Regions from separate parts of the Rhizobium indigoferae genome, predicted to be linked through region 2. Evidence: predicted binding sites of a transcription regulator. Region 2 holds the regulator's gene; each other region holds the start of a gene.
The links. The regulator LexA, encoded in region 2, represses DNA repair genes until DNA is damaged. The targets are predictions, from matches to a motif close to TGTTCNNNNTGTGTTCNG.

Region 1 (9,906 bases), 1.9 Mb from region 2:
CGGATCGTGAAACTTGCCTGCAAGGTCGATGGCGCGTTTGTTCTTGGCTTTCATGATGATTTCGCCATCGCGATTGATGTAGCGGATCCTGTCGCCGGACTTCAGATTCAGCAATTCACGAACTTCAGCCGGAATTGTTGTCTGGCCCTTCGATGTCATCGTACCGTAGTAGATATTCATGCGGATCTCCTTACCATTCAAGTTTAGTAAGGAATTGCGATATATTCAAGGAAATCACCGCGCCAGCTCTTTCAATCCCAGCCTGATCAGTTTGGCGCTGTCGGCGCCATCGCCCGCCGCCTTCATTGCCGCGGCAACCGCATTCGCGGCCTGGTCGCGGGAATAGCCGAGGTTGGTCAGTGCGGACACCGCATCGGCGACGGGTGCTGCCGCGACGCCTTCACCGAGTTCCTGCTTGAGAGCGATATTGATCGCTTCGCCGGCAAAGGCCGGCGCCCGGTTCTTGAGCTCGGTGACAAGACGCATCGCCACTTTCGGACCGACGCCCGGCGCACGCGAGACGGCGGCGCGGTCCTGCAGGGCGATCGCATTGGCGAGTTCGCCTGGCGTCAACGTCGAGAGCACGGCGAGCGCCACCTTGGCGCCGACGCCCTGGACGCTCTGGAGCAGGTTGAACCATTCCCGCTCCAGCGCGGTCATGAAGCCGAAGAGCCTCAGCTGGTCCTCACGCACATAGGTTTCGATAAACAGCACGCAGGCCTCGCCGGCCGAGCCGAGCTTGGACAGGGTGCGGGCCGAGCAATGGGCGACGTAGCAGACGCCGTGCACATCGACGAGCACATAGTCTTCGCCGATCTCGTCTATGGTGCCTTTCAGCTTGCCGATCATGGGTCGGGTCTCTCAGCAGATGGGAACAAGTCAAGTATAGATTAACCGGCCAGTGCCTGGCGCATCCGGTTGCTGCCGCGATTGTGCGCATGGCAGATGGCGATCGCCAAGGCGTCGGCGGCGTCGTCGCCCTTGAATTCGACTTTCGGCATCAGGATCTTCAACATCATATGGATCTGGTGCTTTTCGCCATGGCCGACACCGATGACGGCCTTCTTGACGGCGTTCGGGGCATATTCGGAGACCGGCAGCCCGGCACGTGCCGGCACCAGCATGGCGATGCCACGGGCCTGGCCAAGCTTCAGGGTTGCCACCGCATCCTTGTTGACGAAGGTCTGTTCGACGGCGGCTTCATCCGGCTTATAGCTGTGGACCATCTCCGCCAGGCCGTCGTGCAGCTGGCAGAGACGGGAGGCAAGGTCCATGTCTCCATCAGAGGTCACGGTTCCAGATGCCACAAACCGCAGGGAATTGCCTGATGTGTCGATCACTCCCCAGCCGGTGCGACGAAGCCCGGGATCGATGCCGACGATGCGAATCGTATTTTGCATGGTTCAACCTATAGCGATTGCGAAATAAGTGCCATCGATATGTGAACAAAACAAAAACGTTCCTGAATTTCGGCCCTGCCATTTACCGCGAATTAAAACAGATGCCTGAATTCTAGTCATCGAATACGAGAGGGGCTTCTTTTGGCAAAGAGTTAAGCCTCCGATGTTCTGTTTACAGGTCAGTAGATCAGGCATGCGCTGCGTGCCCGCGCTGGCAGGCGCGTTCAGAAGGGGTTCGTTGTACATGGCTCAGAGATTTCAGTCCCTGTCCTTCAAGGTCATCGTCACGTTCATTCTGATGACCGTGCTGTCCATCGCGGTCATCGATGTGCTTGCCTATTTCGCCAGCAGCCGCATTTCCGACGAGCAGGCGCTGAAGGCCAAGGAAAGTGTGCTGATTTTTCGCGGCGACATGCTGCAGGACCAGCTGACGCAGCTTGAAAACCAAGCAAATTCCATCGCGCGCATCGAGGCGCTGCAGATGTCGATCACCAATCTGAAGAGCGGCTGGAAGACCATCGAGAAGACCGCGGGCGATGCCCGCGCCGAACTGAAGAAGGTTTTCATAGCAGGCAACCCCAACCCCGCCGACCAGCGCGAGAAGCTCATCAAGCCGGAAGGGCCGAGCGGCTTTTATTATTCGAGCCACGAGAAGACGCAGGGCGAAGTCGCCCGCGACCTCGAGGATACCGCCTTCAGCGATCTGCTGATTGTCGATCTCGAGGGCACCGTTCTCTATTCCTATAAGAAGGAAGACGACTTCGCCGAGAACCTGAAGTCGGATGCCTGGAAGGGGACCGGCGCCGGCATCGCATTCGCCAAGGCGATCGAGAATACCGCCAAGGCGACCGATGATGCAGCGCCGACAGGCTTTTCCGGCCTTCGTGTCGATGCCGGCAGCGGCAAGCCGGCGATCTTTTATGCCGTGCCGATCGTCAAGCTTGGAGCGGCCAAGGGCGTCATTCTCTTCAAGGTGCGCGACGAGATCGTCACCGGCATCCTCGCCAAGGGCATCGTCCAGGGCAGCACGGCGCGGGCGGCGATCGTCTCCGGCGATGGCTCCGCCGTCGGCCTCGACGCGAGCGGCAAGCTTGCGACGCTCGATACGACGCCCTTCACCTTCATCAAGAGCGCGCTTGCCAGTTCGGCGATGACGGTTGCCGATTTCAGCCGGGCGGACGGCGCGGCCCGCGCCTATGTCCGCGGTATCGACTATCGTGGCGACCGTTTCCTCGTGGTAGAGAGCGTGCTTCTGAGCGAGCTCAATGCCGGCTCGATCGAGATCGCCACCCTGCTGACGATGATTGGCGTCGGCGTGCTTGTCGTCATGGCGATCGCGACCGGGCTCGTCACCAATTTCCTGTTTTCGCCGCTTGCGCGGCTTGCCGGCGTCACCCGCGATGTCGCCGACGGCAAGCTCGACAGCGAGATCGGCAGCCTGAACCGCAAGGACGAGATCGGCACGATGGCCAACGCGCTCGACCGCTTCCGCCACTCGCTGATCGAAAGCCGCGAGCTCGAAGCTGCCAGCGAAGAGACCCGCCTGCAGGCCGAGCACGACCGCCAGCAGAATCTGGCCGAGCGTGAGGCCGAGGCCAAGACGCTGCAGCAGGTGGTCGAGGCGATTGACGAGGGCCTGCATCATCTGGCGAACGGCGATCTCGCCTACCAGATCGATACGCGCTTCCCGAACGAGCTCGAAAGCCTGCGGGTCAATTTCAACGAGGCGCTGGCGACGCTCAGCGAAACCATGACGGCAATCGGCGGCAACTCCATGGCGGTGCGCGCCGGCTCCGAGGAGATGCGCACCGGCGCCGACGAGCTTGCCGGGCGCACCGAGCGCCAGGCCGGCTCGATCACCGAGACGGCAAATGCGATCAGCGCCATCACCCAGTCGGTCCGCCGGCAGATCGAGCGAGCCGAACAGGCCGAGCGCATCGCCCGCGACGCCAAGAAGGAGACGACGGGTTCCGGCCAGATCATGCGCGAGACGATCGCGGCGATGGAGGCAATCCAGGCCTCCTCGCGCCAGATCAACACGATCATCTCGGTCATTGACGACATCGCCTTCCAGACCAACCTCCTGGCCCTCAATGCCGGTGTCGAGGCAGCGCGCGCCGGTGAATCCGGCAAGGGCTTCGCCGTCGTCGCCATGGAAGTACGCGAGCTGGCCCAGCGCTCATCGAGTGCGGCCAAGGAGATCTCCAGCCTGCTGCAGAAATCGACGCATGAGGTCGAAAGTGGCGTTACGCTTGTGGAAAAAGCGGGCGTTGCGCTGACGGGCATCGGCGCCCATGTCGAGGCGATCAATGGGCAGATCAACGAGATCATGGGTGCGACCCGCGAGGAGGCCAATACGCTGCGTGAGATCAATAGCGCCGTCGCAGAACTCGACACGATGACGCAACAGAACGCCTCGATGGTCGAGGAGACGACGGCGGCGATCCACCGGCTGGCGACGGAAGCCCTGGAAATGGACCGCCAGCTCGACAATTTCACGCTACCGCATAGCCATCACAAGCAGAGCGCCGAGGTGCATGTGCTGCGCCGTCAGCGGTAAGCCACACCTTTCCACATTGCATAAGGGTCGCGCTCGCGCGGCCTTTTTTGTTGCGTCCATGGTTTGGAATGGCGCCGGCGCGAACCTACATAGACGGCATCGTCCAACTGCCCGGCAGGTTTCCCATGGTCCCCTTCTCCATACTCGACCTTTCCCCCGTTGCCGAAGGCAGCACCGTGCACCAGTCCCTCAAGGCCTCGGCGCGAATGGCTGTGAAGGCCGAGGAGTTCGGTTACAAGCGCTTCTGGCTTGCTGAACATCACGGCATGCCGGGGATCGCCAGCGCTGCCACATCAGTCGTCATCGGCCATGTCGGGGCCGCGACAAAGCGCATCCGCATCGGCTCCGGCGGCATCATGCTGCCCAATCACTCGCCGCTCGTCATCGCCGAGCAGTTCGGTACGCTGGAGGCACTCTTCCCCGGCCGTATCGATCTCGGCCTCGGGCGCGCGCCGGGAACCGACATGCGCACGGCACAGGCGCTGCGGCGCAACCTCGAGGCCGGTGCAAACAGCTTCCCGAACGACGTGGTGGAGCTGCAGCAACTCCTCGATACGCCGGTCGAGAACCAGGCGATCCTCGCAGTTCCCGGCAATGGTTCACATATCCCGATCTGGCTGCTCGGCTCCAGTCTCTACAGCGCCCAGCTCGCCGCCATGCTCGGGCTTCCCTATGCCTTCGCCTCGCATTTCGCGCCCGACATGCTGCTCGATGCGATCGCGATCTACCGTGACCGCTTCCAGCCCTCGGCGACGCTCGACAAGCCGCATGTGATGGTCGGCGTCATGGGGGCGGTGGCGGCGACGGACGAGGAGGCGCGGTACCATTTCACCTCCGCCCAGCAGCAATTCGTCAATCTGCGCCGCAATGTCCGCGGCCCGTTCCCACGTCCGGTGGCCGATATGGGGGATTTCTGGTCGCCGATGGAGAAGATGAATGTCGAACACACGCTCCGTTATGCCGTTGTAGGCTCGCCGAAGACGGCGGAGGCGAAACTGGCGGAGTTTCTACAGGAAACACAGGCCGACGAGGTGATCATCTCGATGCCGATCCACGACATTGAGGCGCGGCTGACATCGGTGGAACTATTCGCAGGGCTGGGGAGCTTTATGCGAGCCGCCGCTTAGAACAGGATGATTTTAGACCGGGTCGGCCTAAAATCTGAATCCTGTTCTACATTATATATCAGAGCATGATGTCGTCCGAAAACCGCCCACACTTTTCGGCATCATGCTCTAGGATCTACGCAAGGAGCACTCTGACGGCGCCACCTTTCCGGTAAGAAAAAACCCGGCGTTGCAGCCGGGTTTTTATTTTTGACATCTGCCTGAGGAGATCAGGCCGAGAGCTTCGCCAGCACTTCTTCCGAGACTTCGAAGTTGGAATAGACGTTCTGCACGTCGTCATCGTCTTCCAGGCTGTCGATGAGCTTCATCAGTGACTGGGCTTTTTCCTCGTCCACCGGCACGTTGTTCTGGGCGCGCCAGACGGCCTTGACGGTTTCGGCTTCGCCGAGGCTCGATTCCAGCGCTTTCGCCACTTCGCCGAGGGCTTCGAAGCCGCAGGTGATGTAGTGGCCGTCTTCGTCGGTCTCGACGTCGTCGGCGCCAGCTTCGATTGCGGCTTCTATCACCTTGTCGGCATCGCCGACGGAAAGCTTGTAGGTGATTTCGCCGACATGGTCGAAGGAGAAGGAAACGGAACCGGTTTCGCCGAGAGCGCCGCCGGCCTTGGTGAAGCTCGAGCGGACGTTGGAGGCGGTGCGGTTGCGGTTGTCGGTCAGAGCCTCGACGATGATCGCCGTGCCACCGGGGCCGTAGCCCTCATAGCGGACTTCGTCATAATTTTCGCCGTCGGCGCCGGCTGCCTTCTTGATGGCGCGGTCGATATTGTCCTTCGGCATGGACTGGGCCTTGGCGTTCTGGATCGCCAGGCGAAGGCGGGCGTTCATCGTCGGGTCGGGCAGGCCGGCCTTGGCGGCAACGGTGATTTCGCGCGCAAGCTTGGAGAACATTTTCGACCGCACGGCATCCTGACGGCCTTTGCGGTGCATGATGTTTTTAAACTGTGAATGGCCAGCCATGGCACCCCTGTTCACGTCTCATTGTTCGGAATGGGCCGCCTTATAAGAGCGAAACGGCACCCGTTCAAGGAAAAAGCAGTTCGGAACAAAGGCGAGGGGATGACGTTTCAATCGAACTCCATCCAACGGAAAGGAACGGTCATGGCAAGTCTCAGCGAGGCGCAGGAACATCCAGCACGTCAGCTCTGGGATCAGGTCAACGATGTCCATGCCGGCATGCTCGGAATTTCCGGACTGGATATGCACATGCAGCCGATGGCGCCGCATGCCGATCCCACCACCAACACCATCTGGTTCTACACCAAGACCGATGCCGATATCGTGCGCGCCATCAAGCCCGGCAGCCGCGCGCATTTCTGTGTCGTCGGTAAGGATCACGACTATCACGCCTGCCTCGCCGGTGTGATTGAGGTGCATCCTGACCCTTCCAAGATCGAGGAATACTGGAGCTCGATCGTCGCAGCCTGGTATGACGGCGGCAAAAAGGACCCCAAGCTCACCATGCTGTCCCTCCATGTCGACGATGCGGAGATCTGGGTTTCCACAGGCAACAAGCTGAAATTCGGCTGGGAGATCGCCAAGGCCAATCTCGACGATGACAAGATGCCGGATGTCGGAATCAAGCGTCACCTGCAGTTCGCTTGACGCGCAGTGCCACTGCATAATTCCTTAAATCGGAATCGATTTAAGGATAAAATTATGCAGCAATTCAAAGTGCTACAGCGTCCTTTGCGCGTCTGAAAAGACGCGCGGCGCTGTAGAAGGAAAACCGCCGAGCCTTTTACTGCACGCCCTTCAGCACATAGATCAGCGGCTTTTTCGGCAGAGTGCGCATGGAGACGGTGATACTGGCATCGGGCGCATTGGCGACGTCGAAATCCTTGCCGAACATCGAGACGAAGGCCTCGACTGGCGGGCCGCGTCGGTGCATCGGCAGGATCAACGACGAGCGTAGCCGCTTGATGACGCGGCTCATGCTGTCGGCGCCCATCGTCAGCCCACCGTCAACGGGGACCATGACGACGTCGAGGCGGCCGATCTCGGTATAATGGGCATCCGTCAGCTCGTAGTGCAGGTGGCCGAGATGGCCGATGCACAGGCCGGCGATCTCGAAGATAAATATGGAGTTGCCGTTCTCATGCGCGCCGCCGAGGCCGTAGCTGAAGCGGATATCCGTCGTAACGTTGCGGATATAGGCATCGCCGACGACGAGATTGATGTTGGCCTTTTCGCCCGGAATGTCGCTCCACCCATGCAGCACGTGCTTGATGCCGGGATCGGGGGTCAGGGTATAGTGGGTCGTGTGCGCTTTGTTCATGGTCACGACATCGGGCATCGTCGCCGGCCTGTACCAGCCATTATAGTCTGTCGCGATGACGATGCCGCCCGGGGTCTCGATCTCGAAGGTGGAATGGCCGAGGAAGGTCAGTTTGACGTCCTCGCCCTCGGAGACGGCAGGCATCAGCGGGGCGCCGGAAAAGCTTGCTAAGGTCGCCTTGGGGATGGTTTGCGCGATCGCCTGGCACTGGCTGACCGGCGGCCGCTGCTCTTGTGCCGCGGCAAGATCGGGCGCGGCGAAGGCCGCAAGGGATGCGATAGCGAGGATAAGATATTGCGGCTTCATGCCACTCCTCCGGCGCTCTATCACCTTCAACCGGCGCATAACCCGGAAAATCGATTCCGATTTAGGGTTATACCCGAGTGGCGGGGAGGATGCGGCATGAGGCCGCAGGGGTCCAGACGGCGGGTTCTCACAATTGCGTGTTGGACGGCCGCCCGTCGCCTATTACCGCCAGAACTCCGGCACCGTCTCAGCCAGCCGCGGCCCGAGTCGGAGCGGCGCGATCTTTTCTGCAAGTCCTGTCGTATCCGAGATCTCCACGCCGACGCCGCAGATCGTCGCCGGTCCGTTCGCGGCTTCCATGCGGCCCTTCGGCATCTTGGAGATGAAGCGGTTGAGCGGCTCCTCCTTGTCCATGCCGAGAGAGGAGTCGTAGTCGCCGCACATGCCGGCATCCGACATATAGGCGGTGCCGCCGTTCAGGATCTGTGCGTCGGCCGTCGGTACATGCGTGTGGGTGCCGACGACGAAGCTGGCGCGGCCGTCGACGAAATGGCCGAAACACTGCTTCTCGCTGGTCGCCTCGGCATGGAAATCGAAGATGATCGCATCGGCCTGCTCCTTCAGCGGGCAGGCGTCGAGGATGACCTCCGCCGATTTGAAGGGGTCGTCGAGTTCGGGATGCATGAAGACCCGGCCCATGACGTTGGCGACGAGCACGCGCGCGCCGTTTCTGGCATAGAAAAGGCCGGAGCCACGGCCGGGCGTGCCTTGGGGATAGTTGGCGGGACGCAGGAACTGATCGTGCCGACCGGCAAAAGCGACGGCTTCCTTCTGGTCCCAGACGTGGTTGCCTGTCGTCACCACATCGGCGCCGGCATTGATCGTTTCCAGAAAGATGTCCTCAGTGATGCCGAAGCCGCCGGCGGCATTCTCGCCGTTGACGATGACGAAATCGAGCTTGAGGTCGGAAACAAGGCCGGGAAGACGGTCCCAGACCGCCGTGCGTCCCGTCTTGCCGACCATGTCACCCAGAAAAAGCAGCCGCATTCCCTATCCAATCCAAGAGGCAAAAAAGCGAAGGCCGCTTTCTGTCAGGATGGCATCCAGGCTTATGTCGTGCGGCTCAGCGGGCACATGTGCCACTTCCTGGCAGTCGAATGCAATGCCGATCAGCTTCGGATGCAGGCCTTTTTGCCTTAGCCGGCAGATGGCGCGGTCGTAGTGGCCGGCGCCGTAGCCGATGCGGTGGCCGCTGATATCGAAGGCTGAAAGCGGCACCAGCATGATCTCGGGATCAAGAATGGCGGCATCTGCGCCGGGGCCGACCGTGCCGAAACCGGTGTCGACGAGGGGCGCACCTTCCGCCAGCTCGCGAAAGACGATGGTCTGCCGGTCAAGGATCGCCGGCACGCAGAGCCGCGCACCGCGCACGGCAAAGCGCGCCATCAGCGGCCGGAGATCGGCTTCCGAACGGATCGGTAGGAAACCGGAGACGATCGTACCCAGCGCAAAACCGACGGCCTCGCCGGCATGTTCGGCCATTGCGAGGCTTTTGGAGGCGCGTTTCTCGGCGGGGATGGCGTCGCGTGCGGACAGCCGTTCGTTGCGCAGCTGCGCTTTCAATTCTTTCGCTGTCATTCGATCTGCCGGTTCTGAGAGATTTACCCGAGCATAGACGGCTGGATGTCCGATGAAAATGCCGGATGCGACGGTATCACGCGCGTTTCACGCCTCGTCCGCCTGGCGGCTGCGGATCGTCAGACGACGATGCTTGTCGGTATTGTCGTGGCGCCGATGGAGAAGCCTGCCATATCAAGAACGGCATTGGCTCCGGCCTGCCGGTCTTGCTGCCGCAACTCGCGCATCGCCTTTTCGAGCACTTGCTTGAGTTCGCGCACCACCGCCTTGAACTCTTCCATCGTTTCGCGATCATCGGCCGAAATGCCCGAAAATTTCGGGGCATCCTCAGCGACGCTCGCATAGGCGTTGCGGGCGTTGGTGGCGGCGTCCGGTTCCTGCGAGCCGGTCTCGCCGGCCGCAGTTTCTCCTGCGGTATCCGTCAGCGCCGCATCGGCCCCGCTGGTTGCGACGGCCGCAGCACCCGTGGCTGCATCCATCGAAACCGCTGTTGCCGGGCTGCCGGTTGCGACAGCCGATGCGAATTCGGAGGCGGCGGTGCCGACCTTGCGCGCTAGTTCGGCGGCCAGCCGGGCGACCACCTCAGGAGCCATGTTGGAGCTGCGCAGCATCTCCAACTGCTGCTTTGCCTCTTCGAGCTTGCGTTGCGCCTTCGCCTTGG
Region 2 (9,906 bases):
CTTCTTCACCGATTCGATGACAGTCGGCAGGTCCATCGGGCGGATGGTGCGAAGGTCGATCAGTTCGACGTCGATGCCGATCTTCTCGAGTTCGGCGACAGCCTTGGTCGCATAACTCATGCCGATGCCGAAGGAGACCACAGTGACGTCCTTGCCCGGACGATGGATGCGGGCCTTACCGATCGGCAGGACGAAATTGTCGAGCTTCGGCACGTCGAAGTGCTGGCCGTAGAGAATTTCGTTTTCGAGGAAGATGACCGGGTTCGGATCGCGGATCGCAGCCTTCAGCAGGCCTTTGGCGTCGGATGCCGTATAGGGCATGACGACCTTCAGGCCGGGAATAGCGCTGTACCAGGCTGCATAATCCTGGCTGTGCTGGGCGCCGACGCGAGCCGCAGCACCGTTCGGACCGCGGAAGACGATCGGAGCACCCATCTGGCCGCCGGACATATAGAGCGTCTTGGCGGCGGAGTTGATGATGTGGTCGATCGCCTGCATGGCGAAGTTGAAGGTCATGAATTCGACGATCGGGCGAAGGCCGGCCATTGCGGCACCGACGCCGACGCCGGCAAAGCCATGCTCGGTGATCGGCGTATCGACGACGCGGCGGGGGCCGAATTCCTGCAGCAGCCCCTGCGTGACCTTGTAAGCGCCCTGGTATTCGGCGACTTCCTCGCCCATGACGAAGACGTTTTCGTCGGCGCGCATTTCTTCGGCCATGGCGTCGCGGAGCGCTTCGCGCACGGTCGTCGACACCATTTCAGTGCCGGCCGGGATTTCGGGGTCGTTCGGAACGACAGCCTTCGGCTCGGCCGGAAGCGGCGCGGAGGCGGAACCGGTGTTGGTCGGCTTCTCTTCCTGAGCAACGGCGGGCGCTGCCGGGGCGGCGGGCTTGGCGGCGGAAATGTCCGAAGCGGATTCGCCGTCCTGCAGCAAAACGGCGATCTTGGTATTGACCTTGACGCCTTCAGTGCCGGCATCGACGAGCAGCTTGCCGATGATCCCTTCATCGACGGCTTCGACTTCCATCGTCGCCTTGTCGGTTTCGATTTCGGCAATCACGTCGCCGGAGGTGACCTTGTCACCTTCCTGCTTCAGCCATTTGGACAGTGTGCCTTCTTCCATGGTCGGAGAGAGGGCGGGCATGAGGATATCGATAGGCATGGGTTCCCTCCCCGATTAGAGCAGAATGTCGGTATAGAGCTCGGATGCATCCGGCTCCGGATCGGCCTGGGCGAAATCGGCACTGTCAGCGACGATATCGCGGACATCCTTGTCGATCGCCTTCAGATCGTCTTCGGAAGCCCAGCCCTTTTCGACGAGGCGAGCCTTGACCTGTTCGATCGGGTCATGCTCGGAGCGCATCTTCTGCACTTCGTCCTTGGAGCGATATTTCGCCGGGTCGGACATGGAGTGACCGCGATAACGATAGGTCAGCATTTCGAGAATGATCGGGCCCTTGCCGGAACGACAATGTTCGAGCGCCTCGTCGGCCGCAGCCTTGACGGCGCGGACGTCCATGCCGTCGACCTGAATGCCGGGGATGCCGAAGCCGGATCCACGAAGCGAGTAGTTCGACTGCGCAGTGGCGCGCGCGGTCGACGTCCCCATGGCGTAACGGTTGTTCTCAACGATATAGACGATCGGCAGCTTCCAGAGAGCAGCCATGTTGAAGCTCTCGTAGACCTGGCCCTGGTTGGCGGCGCCGTCGCCGAAATAGGCGATGGAGACATTGTCGTTGCCGCGGTAGCGGTTTGCGAAGGCAAGACCCGTTCCGAGCGAGACCTGGGCACCGACGATGCCATGACCGCCGTAGAAATGCTTCTCTTTCGAGAACATGTGCATCGAGCCGCCCTTGCCGTGGGAATAGCCGCTGCGACGCCCGGTCAGTTCCGCCATGACGCCGCGTGCTTCCATGCCGGTTGCCAGCATATGGCCGTGATCGCGATAGGCGGTGATGACCTGGTCGCCGTCCTTCTGCGCCATCTGCATGCCGACAACGACAGCTTCCTGACCGATGTAGAGGTGACAAAAGCCGCCGATGAAGCCCATGCCGTAAAGCTGGCCGGCCTTCTCCTCGAAGCGACGGATCAAAAGCATCTCGCGATAGGCCTTGAGCTCTTCATTGCGATCGAAGTCGGCTACAGGGCCTCCATTCGATGCTTTGGCTGCCGGTTTTGCTGCAGTTTTGCGGCTGGAAACGGTCGCGGTCTTTCGCGGCGCCATTCAACCCTCCCTATGGGTTTGTCGTTTCTTGGTGGGCGTACCATAGGGAAGAAATATGACCACAGCAATGCCATAATTGCATGGCTCGTATTCGCTGCTAAATTATTGGAAGAACTATGAAAATTCCAATTAACCTGTTTTCGGTTAATTGGAATAATGGTTGAATATGACGATCTCGTCCGCACGCGACATGTTGAGCTGATAACGCGCTTTTTCGTCCAACATATCCTTGTCGAGCGAGCCGTCACTGAGGAGCGCGACCTGATTTTCCAGATGTTCGCGCTTCGCCTTCAAGACTGCAAGCTCTTTTTCACGCGCGACACGCTGATGCTCGAACGTCTCCGTTGCGCGCAGGCCGTAATCGCCATGGATGCAATGATAACCGAAATAGGAGAGGAAGGCGACCGTCATGGCCGGAATGACGAAGCGACCGATCTTTCTCTTCTTATGATGCTTTGTCCACATACACGCATGCTCTTGAACGCATTACCAATTCGTTCAATCTAACGCGCAGAGATTAACCGTTCGTTGACTCTAAAAACCGGGCAATAAAAAACCCGCGCCGGGAAGTGAACTGACCCCCGAAAGTTGGACATCCACCTTCGGGGGTTTTGCATGTCCAATCACAGCCTGGCTTTTAAGCTTTCTGTTGTGGAGTTTTATGAGAAGGGCGAGCGTAGTGCTCGGGAGGTCGGCGCGCACTTCGCGGTAGACCATGGGACGGTTCGCAAATGGGTAGCAAGCTATGAGGCGCATGGGGTTCCAGGTCTTGCGAAGAAGTTCAGCCACTACGATGCAGCATTCAAGCTATCGGTTCTCCAGCGGATGTGGAAGGATGGGCTCTCCTACCGCCAGACGGCGGCGCTGTTCGACATCCGCAATAAGGGTTGCCTTTCGGATTGGGAGCGACGCTACGAGACTGGTGGGATTGATGCACTGACCTCACGCCGCAAAGGAGGCCCCCGATCGATGTCCGAGCCGCCGATCCCCCGGGAGCCGCAAGCTTTGCAGAGCGACGAGGCGAAGAGCCGCGAAGAACTGCTGTCGGAACTGAACTATCTGCGCATGGAGAACGACTACCTAAAAAAACTCGAGGCCTTAACGCGCAAGCAACCAGCGCTCAAAAAGCGCAAGTCGTCCAGGCGTTAAGGCCACTCTATCCGCTTGACGACGTGCTGAAGCTTTCGGGCCTTTCCCGCAGCACGTTCTACTACCGGCAAAGGATGTCGCAGCTGGCCGACAGGCATGCTGCGCTCAAGGACAGGATCAAAGCCATCTTCGAGGCTCACAAGGGCTGCTACGGCTATCGCCGGGTGACGGCGGCGATCCGCCAGCTCGGGCAGACGGTCAATCATAAGACGGTCCAGCGCCTGATGGTCGAGATGGGATTGAAATCGCTGGTACGGCCGAAGAAATACCGCTCCTACAAAGGTGACGTCGGGCGCACAGCCCCCGACCTCGTCAAACGGCAGTTCACTGCGCAGGCAGCCAATCAGAAATGGGTCACCGACGTCACCGAGTTCAAGGTCGCCGGCGAGAAGCTCTATCTCTCGCCGGTCATGGACCTCTACAATGGCGAGATCATCGCCTACGAGACGACCACAAGGCCGGTCTTCAAACTGGTGGAAAGCATGTTGAACAAAGCCTTGAGCCGGCTGGGGAGCAATGACAAGCCGATCCTGCACTCCGATCAGGGATGGCACTACCAGATGCCAGCCTATCAGCGACAGCTTCAAAAATGCGGCATCGCCCAGAGCATGTCACGCAAAGGCAATTGCCTCGACAACGCCGCCATGGAAAGCTTCTTTGCCACCCTTAAATCCGAGCTCTTTCATCCCAATCGCTTCGTCAGCATCAAAAGCCTGAAAGACGGCATCGACGACTACATCCACTACTACAATCATCAGCGCATCAAGTTGAAACTCAAAGGGCTGAGCCCTGTGCAATACAGAACTCAGCCCTTAAATCTAACCAGCCTTTAAACCGTCCAACTTATTGGGGTCAGTTCAAAGGCGCGGGTTAAACCATTGAACATCAGATCCGATCAGCCGCGAATGATCGAGCGGCCGGCATACTGAGCCTGCGGGCCGAGGCCCTCTTCGATGCGGATCAGCTGGTTGTACTTGGCAAGACGGTCGGAACGCGACAGCGAGCCGGTCTTGATCTGACCGCAGTTGGTGGCGACCGCGAGATCGGCGATGGTCGAATCTTCGGTCTCGCCGGAGCGGTGGGACATGACGGCGGTATAGGCCGCCTTGTGCGCCGTGTTGACGGCATCGAGCGTTTCCGTCAGCGAGCCGATCTGGTTGACCTTGACGAGGATCGAGTTGGCGACGCCCATGCGGATGCCGTCGCGAAGACGGGCGGAGTTGGTAACGAAGAGATCGTCGCCGACGAGCTGGGTCTTCTTGCCGGTCAGGTCGGTCAGCGTCTTCCAGCCGTCCCAATCGTCTTCGGCCATGCCGTCCTCGATCGAGATGATCGGATACTTGGCGGCGAGCTCAGCCAGATATTCGGCCATGGCGCCCGATTCCAGCGTGCGGCCTTCCCCTTCGAGAACGTATCTGCCGTCCTTGAAGAATTCGGTCGAGGCGCAGTCGAGGCCGAGGTAGATGTCCTCGCCCGGCTTGTAGCCGGCTTTCTCGACCGACTTCATGATGAAGTCGAGAGCTTCCGAAGCACTATTCAGACCCGGTGCGAAACCGCCTTCGTCGCCGACATTGGTGTTATGGCCCTGCGCGGCAAGTTCCTTGCGCAGCGTATGGAAGACTTCCGAACCCATGCGCACGGCTTCGGCGATCGAATCGGCGCCGACTGGCAGGATCATGAATTCCTGGAAATCGATCGGATTGTCGGCGTGGGCGCCGCCGTTGATGATGTTCATCATCGGCACCGGCAGCAGGCTGGCGGAAGCGCCGCCGACATAACGGTAGAGCGGCAGGCCGGACGCCTGGGCAGCAGCCTTGGCGACGGCGAGCGACACGCCGAGGATGGCGTTGGCGCCGAGGCGCGACTTGTTCGGCGTGCCGTCCAGCTCGATCATGATGTTGTCGATCTGGATCTGGTTTTCGGCGTCGATGCCGCCGATCGCGTCGAAGATCTCGGTGTTGGCGGCTTCCACCGCCTTTTCGACACCCTTGCCCAGGTAGCGCTTGCCGCCGTCGCGCAGTTCGACCGCCTCATGCGCGCCCGTCGAGGCGCCCGAGGGAACGGCCGCGCGGCCCATGCTGCCATCTTCGAGATAGACATCGACTTCGACGGTGGGGTTGCCACGGCTATCGAGAATCTCGCGGGCGATGATATCGGTGATTGCAGTCATGGGTTCTTCCTGCTCGGTGGGTGGTGATAAGTCGGTTCGAAACCTGTCTTAGTCGAAGGCGTGCAAATTACAATGCTGCAATTTCCAGCCTTCGAAAGCGTTCGGATCTCGCCTAAAGCGCGTCGCGATCTTTCAGATTCGCTTGCCACGCTTTAGGTCTTTGGCTTTCCGCATGTCATTGTCGCAAAACCGCTGCACACTTTTTCGCGACATGCCTATAGCACGATCATGTCAGGCTGTTGAACGTCAAACCTTGGCGACCGCATCGAAGGCAAGCAGCTTTTCAAGCAGCCGCGGCATGTCCTTGAGATAGACCATATTGGGGCCGTCCGAAGGTGCATTATCGGGGTCCTGGTGGGTTTCGACGAAGACGCCGGCAATACCGGCAGCCACTGCTGCGCGCGCCAGTGTTTCCACGAATTCCCGCTGACCGCCGGAGGAATCGCCCTGCCCGCCCGGCTGCGCAACGGAATGGGTCGCATCGAAGATAACGGGCGCGCCCATCGCCGCCATGATCGGCAGCGAACGCATGTCGGAAACCAGCGTATTATAACCGAAGGAGGCGCCACGCTCGCACAGCAGCACGTTCGGATTGCCGCTGGCGTTGAGCTTCTTCAGGACGTTCTTCATATCCCAGGGAGCGAGGAACTGGCCCTTCTTGACATTGACGACGCGGCCGGTCTTGGCGGCGGCGATGAGAAGGTCGGTCTGGCGGCAAAGGAAGGCCGGGATCTGCAGGACGTCGACGACCTTTGCCACCTCCGCACATTGCTCGGCGGTATGAACGTCGGTCAGGACAGGAAAGCCGAATTCCTTCTTGAGGTCAGCAAAGACCTCCATGCCCTTTTCGATCCCGATGCCGCGTTCAGCCGAAAGAGAGGTGCGGTTCGCCTTGTCGAAAGAGCTCTTGTAAACGAGGCCGATGCCGAGCTTTGCGCAAAGCTCTTTCAGCGTACCGGCAACCATGAAGGCGTGGTCGCGGCTCTCCATCTGGCAGGGACCGGCAATCAGCGACAGGCGGCCGGTATTGGAAAAGGTGACCTGGCCTTGGCCTTCGCCGATCTTGACTTCGGAATTCGTCTCAGTGCTCATCGTGTCTCCTCGAAGGCGAAGAGCGTGCCCTGCCCGGGCGCGGGCTTCACCAGAATGCGATTGTTCTTGCGCGTGTATGTCACCCCGTTAGCAGCCAAATGCGCTTCTGTCACGGCAAGATCGGCGACAATGAAGAGGATTGCCCGGCCACGCAGGCCGCGATCGGCGGATGAGCCGGCGATCTCGAAATAGGCTTCCAGCCCTTCCGGCGTCATCAGGCTGATTTTCGCGTTCGACGCAGCAATATTAACGCCAAAACCGGTTTTCTCGACTGCCGCCTGCGCCACGGCAAGGCCGACGAAGGCTCCGAATGCGGCAGCATCAGGCGCGCAGAGCGCGATCTCGGCAATGCCGGTGACGCCATTGGCATGCGTCTCCAGCGCGCCGCGGTCGGCCGGCAGCGGATTGACGCGCTCGACGCTGAAAAGGAACAGATCGGGCGCTCGCAGGTCGCCGGCAAAAGCCAGCTTGAAGCCGGCGATGCTCTCAGAACCGTCCGGCATCCTCATCGGCCGGGTGAACTGCAGCATCTCGCCGGCGCTCGATCCGTTGCCGACGAAGTTCTGATGATCGACGCCGGCATCCTTACTGCCGAAAGCAAGCCCCGAAAGCCCCTCCTCGCCGCAGCGGAAGCGGAAGGCCCGGTTGCGGGCCGTGAAAACATTGCCTTGCCGCGCTGAGGCCTCGCTCTCCTCGACACTCGCAATCCCGAGCGGCTCCAGATAGGTCTTGTCGGCAAAAAAGACGCAGGCGTTTTCCGTTCCGAAGGGATGGCGTGCATCGGCGGCAACGGTGAAGCCGAGCTTGCCAAGCCTCTCGCGCGCCAGATCGATATTGACGACGGGCAGCACCACATGATCCAGCGGGTGCGGCTTGGCGGAACGCTCGTTCATGATATCCTCTCCTGGAAACGGCAAGAGATGTGCGATGGCGCGCCCCTCAATGCAAGACATGTGTCCCAATCCGGCGAATGAAAATAAAAATCTCAACGAGTTGGCGCCAAGTTTTACGGAAATTTAGCTACTTGCGGAACACATATGGAACATATAGTGTCTGTTCTGGATTTGTTTCAATCACGAGGTCACAACGTCGATGCTCACGCGCAAACAACAGGAGCTTCTCCTTTTCATTCATGAGCGCATGAAGGAATCCGGCGTTCCGCCATCTTTCGACGAAATGAAGGATGCCCTGGACCTCGCTTCCAAGTCCGGGATTCACCGGCTGATTACGGCGCTCGAGGAACGTGGCTTCATTCGCCGCCTACCGAACCGCGCCCGCGCGCTAGAGGTTATCAAGCTTCCGGAGGCCTACAGCCCCAGCATTCAGCCCCGGCGCGGCTTTTCGCCCAGCGTCATCGAGGGCAGCCTTGGCAAGCCGCAGCCGGTCGCCACTCCTGCTCCCGCAAAACCCGTCGCCGACAACGGCAACTCGGTCTCCGTGCCGGTCATGGGCCGTATCGCCGCCGGTGTTCCGATCTCGGCGATCCAGAACAACACCCACGACATCGTCGTTCCGGCCGACATGCTCGGTTCCGGTGAACATTATGCGCTCGAGGTCAAGGGCGATTCGATGATCGACGCCGGCATCTTCGACGGCGACACCGTGATTATTCGCAACGGCAGCACCGCAAGTCCTGGTGACATCGTCGTTGCTCTCGTCGACGACGAAGAAGCGACACTCAAACGCTTCCGCCGCAAAGGCGCCTCGATCGCGCTGGAGGCGGCCAACCCGGCTTACGAGACCCGGATTTTCGGGCCGGACCGCGTCAAGGTTCAGGGCAAGCTCGTCGGCCTCATTCGCCGCTATCACTGACATCAGGCATTCTGGATTCGGCAAAACTGTTGCTGCGCCAGTCATAGGCGCGATGCAGCATCCATGGCCGCGACAATGCATCGAATGCGGTTGCGACCTCCAGGCCGGCGTCGGCGAACCGCAACTCGACGGAACCGGTCCTGCGCAGCGTTTCGCCGGTGAAGAGCGTCGCCCCTGAGCGGCAGCTGTTGAAGCGCAGGCGGACCGACGTCACGACGATATCGGCCGCGTCGCATGCCGGACCGAGATAGGCGGCATTGTCGATGACAGCAACCACGTGACCATTGCCAAGCCTTGATATGCACCAGGCCTTCTTGACGCAGGAAAAGCGGTTTGCTTCACCACCAGCTGCAGCCGCCCGCATCGCCGACCTTGCTTCGTTCTGCTGATCGCGGGAAAGCCTGACGCGGCGGTCTTCTCCCTCCGGCGGGATAGCAGGACCATCCAGATCTTCGGCGGGTGATGCGTCGGCAGGACCAGCGCTCTCTGCCTGGTCGAAGATGAAATCCGGCGGTCTTTCACGGTTGGAAGCCATGGCCCCCGCCTCGACGATTGCGACGAGACCACCATCCTCCGAAATCGCCAGATCCGGCGGCCGGGGAACCGGCAGAAGCAAGAGGACGAGCGTCGAGATCGCGATGATCGACGTGCCGATATGGCGCAGCCGGGTGCGGAGCAGCGTCAGCAGCAGAAAGCCTGCGACGGCTATCGCGAAATACCAAGCGGGCAAGCGGCCGATGCCGATGTCGCCACCCCAGCCGGACACCGTCTTTGCGATCGCGATCACCAGATCGAGGCCGAATCCGACGACCTTCCAAGGCAAAACATCCAGACCGAAAGGCATGAGCAGCATCGCCAGCAACCCGGCCGGCATGATGATGAAGGAGATGATCGGCATCGTCGCGAGGTTTGCCGGCAGGCCATAGGCAGTCAGGCGATGAAAATGCTCGATCGAAAACAGCGCGGTGGAAAAGCCGCCGATCAGCGAGGTCAGGAAGACGCCGCCGAAGAAACCCGCAACCGTAACGACGGGCCGAAACACCGGCAGCTTCAGGAAAGCGTTTTCGCGGACGCGCCGGTCCTTCCACAGCTGGTAGCCAGATACCAACGCCAATGTCGCAGCAAAGGACATCTGGAAGCTCGGACCCAAGACCTCGGACGGTGAAATGGCGAGAATGACGAGCGCCGAGAGAGCGACATTGCGCAGGCTGATCGACGGCCGGTCGAAGAAGACGGCAATCAACATGATCGCCATCATGATGAAGGCGCGTTCGGCCGAGACGGCAAAGCCGGAGATCAGGAAATAGGCCGTGACGGCGATGAGCGCGCCGGCAGCGGCGATCTTCTTGGTCGGATAGGCTTGGGCGACACCGGGAAAGAGGCTGAGCAGCATGCGGAAACCGACGAAGAAGATGCCGGCTGACAGCGCCATGTTGAGGCCGGAGATAGCGATGATA
Region 3 (9,906 bases), 370 kb from region 2:
CTCTGGCAGGAAAGCGGCCGCTATGACGCCTACGGCAAGGAGATGCTGCGCATCAAGGACCGTCAGGATCGGCCGATGCTCTACGGCCCCACCAACGAAGAGATGGTGACGGATATTTTCCGCTCCTCCATCAAGTCCTACAAGGACCTGCCGCTTAATCTCTATCATATCCAGCTGAAGTTCCGTGACGAGATCCGTCCGCGCTTCGGCACCATGCGCTCGCGCGAATTCATGATGAAGGATGCCTATTCCTTCGATCTGACCCGCGAAGGGGCGGAGCATTCCTATAACAAGATGTTCGCCGCCTATCTCAGAACCTTCGACCGGCTCGGCCTGCGCGCCATACCGATGCGCGCCGACACCGGCCCGATCGGCGGCAAGCTCAGCCATGAATTCATCATCCTCGCCGACACGGGCGAATCCGAGGTCTTCTGCCATAAGGATTTCGTCGATTTCGATATTCCTGGTGAACATACCGATTTCGACAGTGTCGAGGGTTTGCAGGCGATCTTCGACAAGTGGACCTCGCTCTATGCGGCGACCTCGGAAATGCACGACGAGGCGGCCTTCAACGCCGTTCCCGAAGGCGACCGCCTGTCGGCACGCGGCATCGAGGTCGGCCATATCTTCTATTTCGGCACGAAATATTCCGAGCCGATGGGCGCGAAAGTGCAGGGACCTGATGGCAAGGAACACTTCGTTCACATGGGTTCCTACGGTATCGGCCCGACACGCCTTGTTCCCGCCATCATCGAAGCATCGCATGATGATAACGGAATCATCTGGCCGGCATCGGTCGCGCCCTTCGATATCGTTGTGATCAACATGAAGGCGGGCGATCAGGCCTGCGACGATACCTGCGAGCTGATCTATGCCGCGCTGACCAAGGCCGGCAAGGATGTGCTCTACGACGATACCGACGACCGGGCCGGCACCAAATTCGCGACCGCCGACTTGATCGGTGTGCCTGTCCAGATCATCGCCGGCCCGCGCGCGGTCGCAAACGGCGAAGTTGAGGTGAAAGACCGCAAGACCGGCGCCCGCGAAACGATGACCATCGAAGCGGCGATCAATCGGTTTGTGGCTTAGGAAACGGAGGCGAAATGGCAGAGGCAGCAGTGGACCGGAGTTCAAAATCCGGCTTGGGTCCGGCTGGCAAGCCATTTTCCACCTTTGAACGCCTCGTGGCGTGGCGTTATCTGCGCGCCCGCCGCAAGGAGGCCTTCATTTCAGTCATCGCCGGCTTCTCCTTCGTCGGCATCATGCTGGGTGTTGCGACGCTGATCATCGTCATGGCCGTGATGAACGGCTTCCGCACCGAACTCGTCTCGCGTATTCTCGGCATCAACGGCCACATGATCGTCCAGCCGGTCGACGGCCCCTTCACCGATTATCCTGTCCTCAGCGGCAAGCTCGCCGCCGTACCCGGCATCAAGATGGCGCTACCCCTGGTGGAAGGCCAGGTGCTCGCCTCCGCCCAGGCCGGCGGCAGCACCGGTGCGCTGGTGCGTGGCGCGCGCGCCGAGGACCTGACCAAGCTCAAGACGATCTCCGACAACATCAAATCAGGCGACATGGTGGGTTATGCCTCCGGCGAAGGCGTGCTGATCGGCACCCGCATGGCCGACCAGCTCGGTCTGCGCGTCGGCGACCTCATCACGCTGACCTCGCCGGAAGGCGACATCACGCCGATGGGCGTCAATCCGCGCATCAAGTCCTACAAGATCTCCGGGCTCTTCGAGATCGGCATGTCGGAATATGACTCCTCGATCATCTTCATGCCGCTCGAGGAAGCGCAGCTCTTTTTCAATGCCGAGGGACTGGTGCAGTCGATCGAGCTCTTCGTCGACAACCCCGACGATATTGACAATCTAAGGCCCAAGGTGGAGGAGGCAGCCGGCCGCCAGATCGCCATCACCGACTGGCGCCAGCGCAACCAGACCTTCTTCTCGGCGCTGCAGGTCGAGCGCAACGTCATGTTCATGATCCTGACGCTGATCGTGCTCGTGGCGGCGCTGAACATCATCTCCGGCCTCATCATGCTGGTGAAGGACAAGGGCAGCGATATCGCCATCCTGCGCACCATGGGCGCCAGCGCCGGTGCGATCATGCGCATCTTCTTCATGACCGGGGCGGCGATCGGCATCGTCGGTACCATTGCCGGCGTTCTGCTCGGCGTCCTCGTCTGCGTCAACATCGAATCCATCCGCCAGTTCTTCTCCTGGATCTCAGGCACCGTGCTCTTCAATCCGCAGGTCTATTTCCTCAGCCAGCTGCCGGCCGAGATGGATCTCAGCGAAACGATCTCGATCGTCATCATGGCGCTGACGCTCTCCTTCATCGCGACCATTTTCCCGGCCTGGCGTGCCTCCAGGCTCGATCCGGTGCAGGCCCTGCGCTACGAATAAGGAATGCCGCCTTCATGAAACGCAACGTCGTTCTCAAGCTTACCGGCGTCGAGCGCCAATACGGGCAGGGCGATACGCTGCTCCCGATCCTGAAGGGCGCGGATTTTTCGATGTCGAAGGGCGAGATCGTCGCTCTTGTCGCGCCCTCCGGCACCGGCAAATCGACGCTGCTGCATATCGCCGGCCTGCTGGAGCATCCGGACGGCGGTGAAGTTAACATCAACGGCCATGCCTGTGACGGCCTGAGCGACGAGAAACGCACCGCGATCCGCCGCAGTGAAATCGGCTTCGTCTACCAGTTCCATCACCTGCTGCCGGAATTCTCGGCGCTTGAAAATATCATGATGCCGCAACTGATCGCCGGGCTGTCCTGGAAGGAAGCCGGAGAGCGGGCCGGCCAGCTTCTCGATTATATGCGCATCGGCCATCGTGGCTCGCATCGCCCGGGCGAGCTTTCCGGCGGCGAGCAGCAGCGCGTTGCGATTGCCCGTGCCGTCGCCAATGCGCCGACTCTTCTTCTTGCCGACGAGCCGACCGGCAATCTCGATCCCGAAACGGCAAGCTACGTCTTCGATGCGCTGGAAGCGTTGGTGCGCCAGTCCGGCCTTGCTGCCCTCATCGCCACCCATAATCACGAGCTCGCCCGCCGCATGGATCGCCGCGTGACGATCTCTGACGGCAAGATCGTCGATTTCTGATGCATGTCGCCCAAAAGCCTGCAGTGGTTTTGGGATAACGACATGCATAAATCAGAGACTTAATGTGCATCGCATGAATCCAGATTGACGCGATGCACTTTAAGGCTGTGATCAGGGCACGATCAGCCCGCCGCGATAATCAAGCGCATAGGCCTTCTGGCCGCCGACCATGATGCATTCGTGGCCGCTGAACCGCTCGCAGCCGCCTTCGTTGCGATCGAGATAGCGGCCGAACGGATGGTCGAATTCCATTCCGCCAAGAAATCGGCCCTCTCGATACATCGCCGAAAGTGCAGCCTTGATCACCGTCCCGGCTACTGTGCCGTCGATGAGCTTCGGCGCGATGACGCAGCCGAAATAATTCATCGCCCAGATGGGCTCGTCGGCAAGCCACACCACCTCCTGTCCGGCGAAATCGGTGCCGCCGAAATAGCTGTCGAGATAGCGCCAGTCGCCGCGTTCGTAACCGATATCGTGGGAGCTCGGCCGGCAGGGTACGCGCGCCACGCCGCCGCCGACATAGGTCGCAGCCTTCGCCTCCACGACGAATTCGTTCAGCATCGGAATATCGAACATCTCGTTCTCCTCTTCTCGGCTGGATGCTGGCAAATATGCTGCGAGGTGTAAAGAACAAAAGAGGAACAAAGATTTGAAATAAACGGGTCGCCTCGAGGAGGCTGGCCGTCTAGGCGCCATGACCGATCTGTGGCAGGCCAGAAGGGACAGCTGCCGCCCATATCATCGGGTACTGGCTCCCAGCGATTCGAAGGTGCGCATCCCGGCATTTTTCAAACACAAGAAAGAAGGAAAAGATTCCTGTTGACAACAGAACATACATGGAACAAATTGACAACATAACGAGTAAAGGAGAGCCCGATGACTGACATGATCCGTGATATCGCAGCATTCACCTCCATCGCAATGTTCGTTGCCAGCTTCTCGCTCATCGTCATGGCGCTCTAAAGTTTTCAGGGGACCGCATGGTCATCATGCGGTCCGGATGCGGGACTTCTTCTGGACATCATCGCCCTCTATGCCGACAATGCGTCCGATTCATTCGGGTGATTGGGAAGGCATGTCATGGCGGATACGGCAAAGGGTTCAACGGGTGAGGCGACCGGCGGCACGCCGGGCTTCATCCACCTGAGGGTCCATTCCGCCTATTCGCTCCTCGAGGGCGCACTGCCGCTGAAGAAGATTCTCTACAAGGCGACCGGCGACAGCCAGCCGGCAATTGCGATTACCGACACCAACAATCTGTTCGTCGCCCTCGAATTCTCCCAGAAGGCGATGGAGGACGGCCTGCAGCCGATCATCGGCTGTCAGGTCTCGATCGACATGGAAGACGGGTTGGAAACGGAAAAGCGCGGTGGCCAGCAGGCCCTGGTCAAGCTGCCGGCGATCGTTCTTCTCGCTGCGACGGATGCCGGTTACGAAAGGCTGGTCGATCTCGTCAGCCGCGCCTATCTCGGCGGCGAGAGCAATCAGGCCGTTCATATCAGCGCCTCCTGGCTGGAGGAGGCAGGCACGGAAGGGCTGATCGCATTGACCGGCGCCCTGACCGGGCCGGTCGACGTGGCGATCAAGGAAGGCCATCCCGCTCAGGCGGAAGCCCGGCTGCTCACGCTGAAGCGTCTCTTCGGCGACAGGCTCTATGTCGAGCTGCAGCGGCACGGCACTTACGACAAGCGGCACGAACAGAAGATTGTCGGGCTTGCCTATGCCCACGACCTGCCGCTGGTTGCGACCAACGAGGCGTTCTTTCCGACACGCGACGATTACGACGCCCATGATGCGCTGATGGCGGTCGCGCACAACGCCATCGTGTCCGACGACAGCCGCTTCCGGCTGACGCCGGATCATTATCTGAAGAGCCGGGCCGAGATGGCCAAGCTCTTCGCCGACCTGCCGGAAGCGCTGGAAAATACGATCGAGATCGCGAGGCGCTGCTCCTTCGTGCTGAAGACGCGAAAGCCGATCCTGCCGCGCTTCACCGGTGCGACCGACGATGCCGAGGAGGCCGAGCGCGCCGAGGCGAGCGAGCTGCGCCGCCAGGCGGTCGAAGGGCTGGACATGCGGCTTTCGACGCTGGGCATGTCGCCGGGTTACGAGGAGAAGGATTATCGCGAGCGGCTGGAATTCGAGCTCAGCGTCATCGAGCGCATGCGTTTCCCCGGTTACTTCCTGATCGTTGCCGACTTCATCAAATGGGCCAAGCAGCATGACATTCCGGTCGGTCCCGGCCGCGGGTCGGGCGCCGGTTCGCTGGTCGCCTATGCATTGACGATCACCGACGTCGATCCGCTGCGTTTTTCGCTGCTGTTCGAGCGCTTCCTCAATCCGGAACGCGTCTCGATGCCCGACTTCGACATCGACTTCTGCCAGGATCGCCGCGAAGAGGTGATCCGCTATGTCCAGGCCAAGTATGGCCGCGAGCAGGTGGCGCAGATCATCACCTTCGGTTCATTGCAGGCGCGCGCCGCCCTTCGCGACGTCGGCCGCGTGCTGGAAATGCCCTATGGCCAGGTCGACAAGATCTGCAAACTCGTGCCGAACAATCCCGCCAATCCGACGCCGTTGTCCAAGGCGATCGAGGAAGAGCCGAAGCTGCAGGAGGAGGCGGCGAAAGAACCTGTTGTCGCGCGGCTGCTCGACATCGCTCAGAAGATCGAGGGGCTTTACCGCCATGCCTCGACCCATGCCGCCGGCATCGTCATCGGCGACCGGCCGCTTTCCAAGCTGGTGCCGATGTATCGCGATCCGCGCTCGGACATGCCGGTCACCCAATTCAACATGAAATGGGTGGAGCAGGCGGGCCTCGTCAAGTTCGACTTCCTCGGCCTGAAGACGCTGACTGTGCTGAAGGTCGCGGTCGATTTCGTCGCCAAGCTCGGCGTCAAGGTCGATCTCGCAGCCATTCCTCTCGACGACAAGAAGACCTACGAGATGCTGTCGCGCGGCGAGACGGTCGGTGTGTTCCAGGTGGAAAGTGCCGGCATGCGCAAGGCGCTGATCGGCATGAAGCCGGACTGCATCGAGGACATCATCGCGCTGGTGGCGCTTTACCGTCCCGGCCCGATGGAGAACATCCCGACCTACAATGCCCGCAAGCACGGCGACGAAGAGCTGGAATCGATCCATCCGATGATCGACCACCTGCTCAAGGAAACCCAGGGCGTCATCGTCTACCAGGAACAGGTGATGCAGATCGCCCAGGTGCTGTCCGGCTATTCGCTGGGCGAAGCCGACCTTCTGCGTCGCGCCATGGGCAAGAAGATCAAGGCCGAGATGGACCAGCAGCGCGAACGCTTTGTCGTTGGCGCCGTCAAGAATGGCGTATCGAAGCCGCAGGCCGACAATATCTTCGAACTGCTGGCGAAGTTCGCCAATTACGGCTTCAACAAGTCGCATGCCGCCGCCTATGCCATCGTCTCCTACCAGACGGCCTACATGAAGGCGCATTATCCGGTCGAATTCCTCGCCGCCTCGATGACGCTCGACATGTCCAACACGGAAAAGGTCAATGATTTCCGTCAGGATGCCAAGCGCCTCGGCATCGAGGTGATCGCGCCCTCGGTGCAGACCTCCTTCCGCCATTTCGAGACCGGCAATAACCGCATCTATTACGCGCTCGCCGCCCTCAAGGGCGTCGGCGAATCCGCCGTCGACCATATCGTCGAGGTGCGTGGCGACAAGCCCTTTGCCAGCATCGAGGATTTCTGCCTGCGCATCGATCCGCGTCAGGTCAATCGCCGCGTGCTCGAAAGCCTGATCTATGCCGGCGCCTTCGATTGTTTCGACATGGACCGCGCCCAGCTAGCTGCCGGCCTCGACCGCATTCTCGGTTATGCCCAGCGCGCCCAGGAGAACAAGCTGAGCGGCCAGTCGGACATTTTCGGCAGTACGTTGACGTCGGGGCCTGAGAAGATCTCCCTGCCGCCGTTCTCGCCCTGGCTCCCCTCCGAGCGGCTGCTCAAGGAATTCCAGGTGCTGGGCTTCTATCTCACAGCCCACCCGCTCGATTCCTACAACAATATCCTGCAGAAGATGCGGGTGCAGACCTTTGCCGAATTTTCCGCGGCCATCAAACAGGGCGCGGCCAATGCGCGCCTTGCCGGCACCGTCATCTCCAAGCAGGAGCGCAAGACTCGCACCGGCAACAAGATGGGCATCATCGTCTTTTCGGATTCTTCGGGCCAGTTCGAAGCGGTGCTGTTTTCGGAAATGCTGAACCAGTATCGCGACGTGTTGGAGTCAGGCAAATCCTTCGTGCTGACCGCGACGGGCGAGGAGCGGCCGGAGGGCATCGGCCTGCGCATCCAGACGATCCAGTCGCTGGAGGAAAAGTCGCTGCAGATGCAGAAGGCGCTGCGCGTCTATGTCCGCGATTCCGGACCGCTGAGAATGGTTGCCGGCCATTTGAACGCCAAGGGCGACGGCCTCGTTTCCTTCATCGTCATCAAGGAGGAGGGCAAACGCGAGGTGGAAGTGGCGCTGCCGGAGAAATACCGCATCACGCCGGAGATCGCCGCCGCCCTTCGTGCGGCCCCCGGCGTCGTCGACGTCGAGCTTGTCTGATCAGCCTAAAGCGCGCCGCGTCATTCCGGATTCATGCGCGCGCTTTAAGTCTTTGATTTGTGCATCTCGTTATCCCAAAACCGCTGCGCACTTTTGGCGACACGCATTAGCGTGATGCGCATCACCCGCGGGTGATTGTGATGAAATCCGTGCCTTCGCCGGTCTCCCGGCCGAGGCCGGTATCGGAGATTGTCAGCGTCGAGCCGGGCGCGATGAGGGCGTCGATCTTGCGGCGGGTCTCATCGGGGATGGTAATCCGGCTGAGCGAACGGGCGATCGGCTTGCCTGTAATGATCGAGCTTTCCTGATTGGTAATGCCGAGCCGCTTCATCGTCTCGCGAGACAGATTGTTCTCGAGCGTGATGCCGAGCCAGTCGGCCGTGCCGGCGCTTTCATCGACTGCATGCAGCGTGAAGAAATGTGTGCCGAGCGCCAGTCCCGGATCGGTGATCGTCACCGGCGCTTCGAAGATCGGCTTGAAGGCCTGCCGCACCATGATGACGCCGTTCGGCGGCTCGCCCTTGCCAGCCGCGGCATAGACTTCTCTGAGGAGCGTGTCGGAGACCAGGCTCTTGTCGGCGGCAAATTCCGCCGGCCGCAGCGTCTTGAAAGCCTTGATCGCCTGCACGGTCGACGGACCGAGCAAGCCGTCCGGATTGCCGGCGGAAAAACCGAGCTGGTTGAGCAGGGTCTGGATGTCGATCACCGTCTCGCGCAGCGTCCGGCGCGTAATCAGCATGCTGATCGGCTCGGACGGCGGCTCGGGTTCGGGCGCCGCAATCGGCTGCGCTGCCGGCATCGGCATTGCAGCGGTATCGTTCATCGCCACCTGCACCGGCTTCTCGGGGCTGTCGGGCATGGAGGGCCGCAGTTCGACGTCCGAAAGCAGTGGCATCGCCGCCGGTGCATCCGGATGAAAAAGGGTCGGATGGTCGATCGGCTGCGGCACCAGTTCACCGTCGCTGATAATGACGGGGACACCGGGATCGGTCATCCCATAGAGCATTTTTGCGAAGGCGCCGGGCATGCGCACGCAGCCATGCGAGGCCGGATAACGCGGCACGGAATTGGATTCGTGCAGCGCGATGCCGGACCAGGTCAGCCTTTGCATGAACGGCATCGGGGCCGCCGAATAGAGATTGGATTCGTGGTATTTCTGCTTTTCCAGCACCGAGAAGATGCCGCTCGGCGTCGTGTGGCCGTCCTTGCCGGTCGAGACCTTCGAGGTCGCGACGACCTCGGTGCCGTCATAGACCGCAAGCGACTGCTTGTCCTTCGAGACGAAGATCTGCAGCGTGCGCGCAGCATCCGCGGCAAGAGCAGGGTGCACGAGTGCGGTGGCCGACAGCAAGCCGAGGCCGAAGACGAGACGCGAGAACATGATACCCAACCATACGCAATACTTGCCCGGCACATTATGGGACGAAGTTTAAGGAAGATTTTATAGGCCGCCTGGCTGACAGGCCTCACGCGTTAGAGCGCCGTGCGTCTTTTCTGACGCGCTAAGGACGCTCTATCACTTTGAATCTGCGCATAACCCCGAAAATCGATGCAGATTTTCGGGATTATGCGCTAGTGATCGCGCTTGCTGTTGCCGAACGTATAGCCGGTCTCGACCGTCCGCTTGCCGAACTTGTCGCGCAGCTTGTCCATCGCCGCTTCGGCCGCCGCTCGCCGGCCCGATTGCTGGTCGATCAGATCGGGCGGATCGGCGCGGGCGGCATCGCCGAGATCGGTGACGCCGATGCCGATCAGGCGGAACTTCGTACCGTCAGTCTCTTTTTCGAGAAGCTCGAGCCCGGTGCGGAAGATCTTGTCGGCAAGCTGGGTTGGGTCTTCGAGCCTGCGGTTGCGGGTGCGCGATTTGAAATCGGCGCTCTTCATCTTCAGAACCACGGTCTGGCCGGCAATGCCGTTTTGCTTCAGCCGCCAGGAGACCTTTTCGGAGAGGTTGCGCAGGATCGGCACCAGATCGTCATAACGTGAGATATCGTCGAAGAAAGTCGTCTCGGACGAGACGCTCTTGGCCGCATCGTTGAGATGCACTTCGCGGTCGTCTATGCCGCGCGACAGCCGGGCGAGCCGCTGACCGATGCTGCCGTAGCGGCGCATCAGGTCGTTCTCCTCCATCTGCTGCAATTGGCTGATGGTACGGATGCCGTCCGCCTCCAGCGTCGCCGCAAAGGCCTTGCCGACGCCCCAGATCGTGGTGACGGGACGCG

Region 1: the regulator LexA is predicted to act here: its motif matches at 1,442-1,459, upstream of ruvC (crossover junction endodeoxyribonuclease RuvC).
Region 3: the regulator LexA is predicted to act here: its motif matches at 3,933-3,950, upstream of U5G49_RS07105 (DUF5680 domain-containing protein).

Annotation. Positions count from the first base shown of each region.
Region 1 is NZ_CP140635.1:3,607,408-3,617,313, reverse strand. It holds gene U5G49_RS18000 (AbrB/MazE/SpoVT family DNA-binding domain-containing protein) at 1-180, opposite strand, end outside; gene ruvA (Holliday junction branch migration protein RuvA) at 235-849, opposite strand; gene ruvC (crossover junction endodeoxyribonuclease RuvC) at 891-1,400, opposite strand; gene U5G49_RS17985 (methyl-accepting chemotaxis protein) at 1,645-3,960, shown strand; gene U5G49_RS17980 (LLM class flavin-dependent oxidoreductase) at 4,086-5,087, shown strand; gene U5G49_RS17975 (YebC/PmpR family DNA-binding transcriptional regulator) at 5,297-6,043, opposite strand; gene U5G49_RS17970 (pyridoxamine 5'-phosphate oxidase family protein) at 6,185-6,688, shown strand; gene U5G49_RS17965 (MBL fold metallo-hydrolase) at 6,825-7,667, opposite strand; gene U5G49_RS17960 (TIGR00282 family metallophosphoesterase) at 7,830-8,654, opposite strand; gene U5G49_RS17955 (5-formyltetrahydrofolate cyclo-ligase) at 8,658-9,245, opposite strand; gene U5G49_RS17950 (AAA family ATPase) at 9,365-9,906, opposite strand, start outside.
Region 2 is NZ_CP140635.1:1,756,048-1,765,953, reverse strand. It holds gene U5G49_RS09080 (pyruvate dehydrogenase complex E1 component subunit beta) at 1-1,164, opposite strand, end outside; gene pdhA (pyruvate dehydrogenase (acetyl-transferring) E1 component subunit alpha) at 1,180-2,226, opposite strand; gene U5G49_RS09070 (FtsB family cell division protein) at 2,371-2,691, opposite strand; one part of gene U5G49_RS09065 (IS3 family transposase) at 2,842-3,319, shown strand; one part of gene U5G49_RS09065 (IS3 family transposase) at 3,319-4,208, shown strand; gene eno (phosphopyruvate hydratase) at 4,271-5,545, opposite strand; gene kdsA (3-deoxy-8-phosphooctulonate synthase) at 5,792-6,637, opposite strand; gene U5G49_RS09050 (VOC family protein) at 6,634-7,530, opposite strand; gene lexA (transcriptional repressor LexA) at 7,730-8,449, shown strand; partial or broken gene U5G49_RS09040 (ComEC/Rec2 family competence protein) at 8,430-9,906, opposite strand, start outside.
Region 3 is NZ_CP140635.1:1,383,408-1,393,313, forward strand. It holds gene proS (proline--tRNA ligase) at 1-1,089, shown strand, start outside; gene U5G49_RS07095 (lipoprotein-releasing ABC transporter permease subunit) at 1,104-2,408, shown strand; gene U5G49_RS07100 (ABC transporter ATP-binding protein) at 2,423-3,106, shown strand; gene U5G49_RS07105 (DUF5680 domain-containing protein) at 3,218-3,682, opposite strand; gene dnaE (DNA polymerase III subunit alpha) at 4,187-7,684, shown strand; gene U5G49_RS07115 (L,D-transpeptidase family protein) at 7,806-9,065, opposite strand; gene U5G49_RS07120 (DNA polymerase IV) at 9,257-9,906, opposite strand, start outside.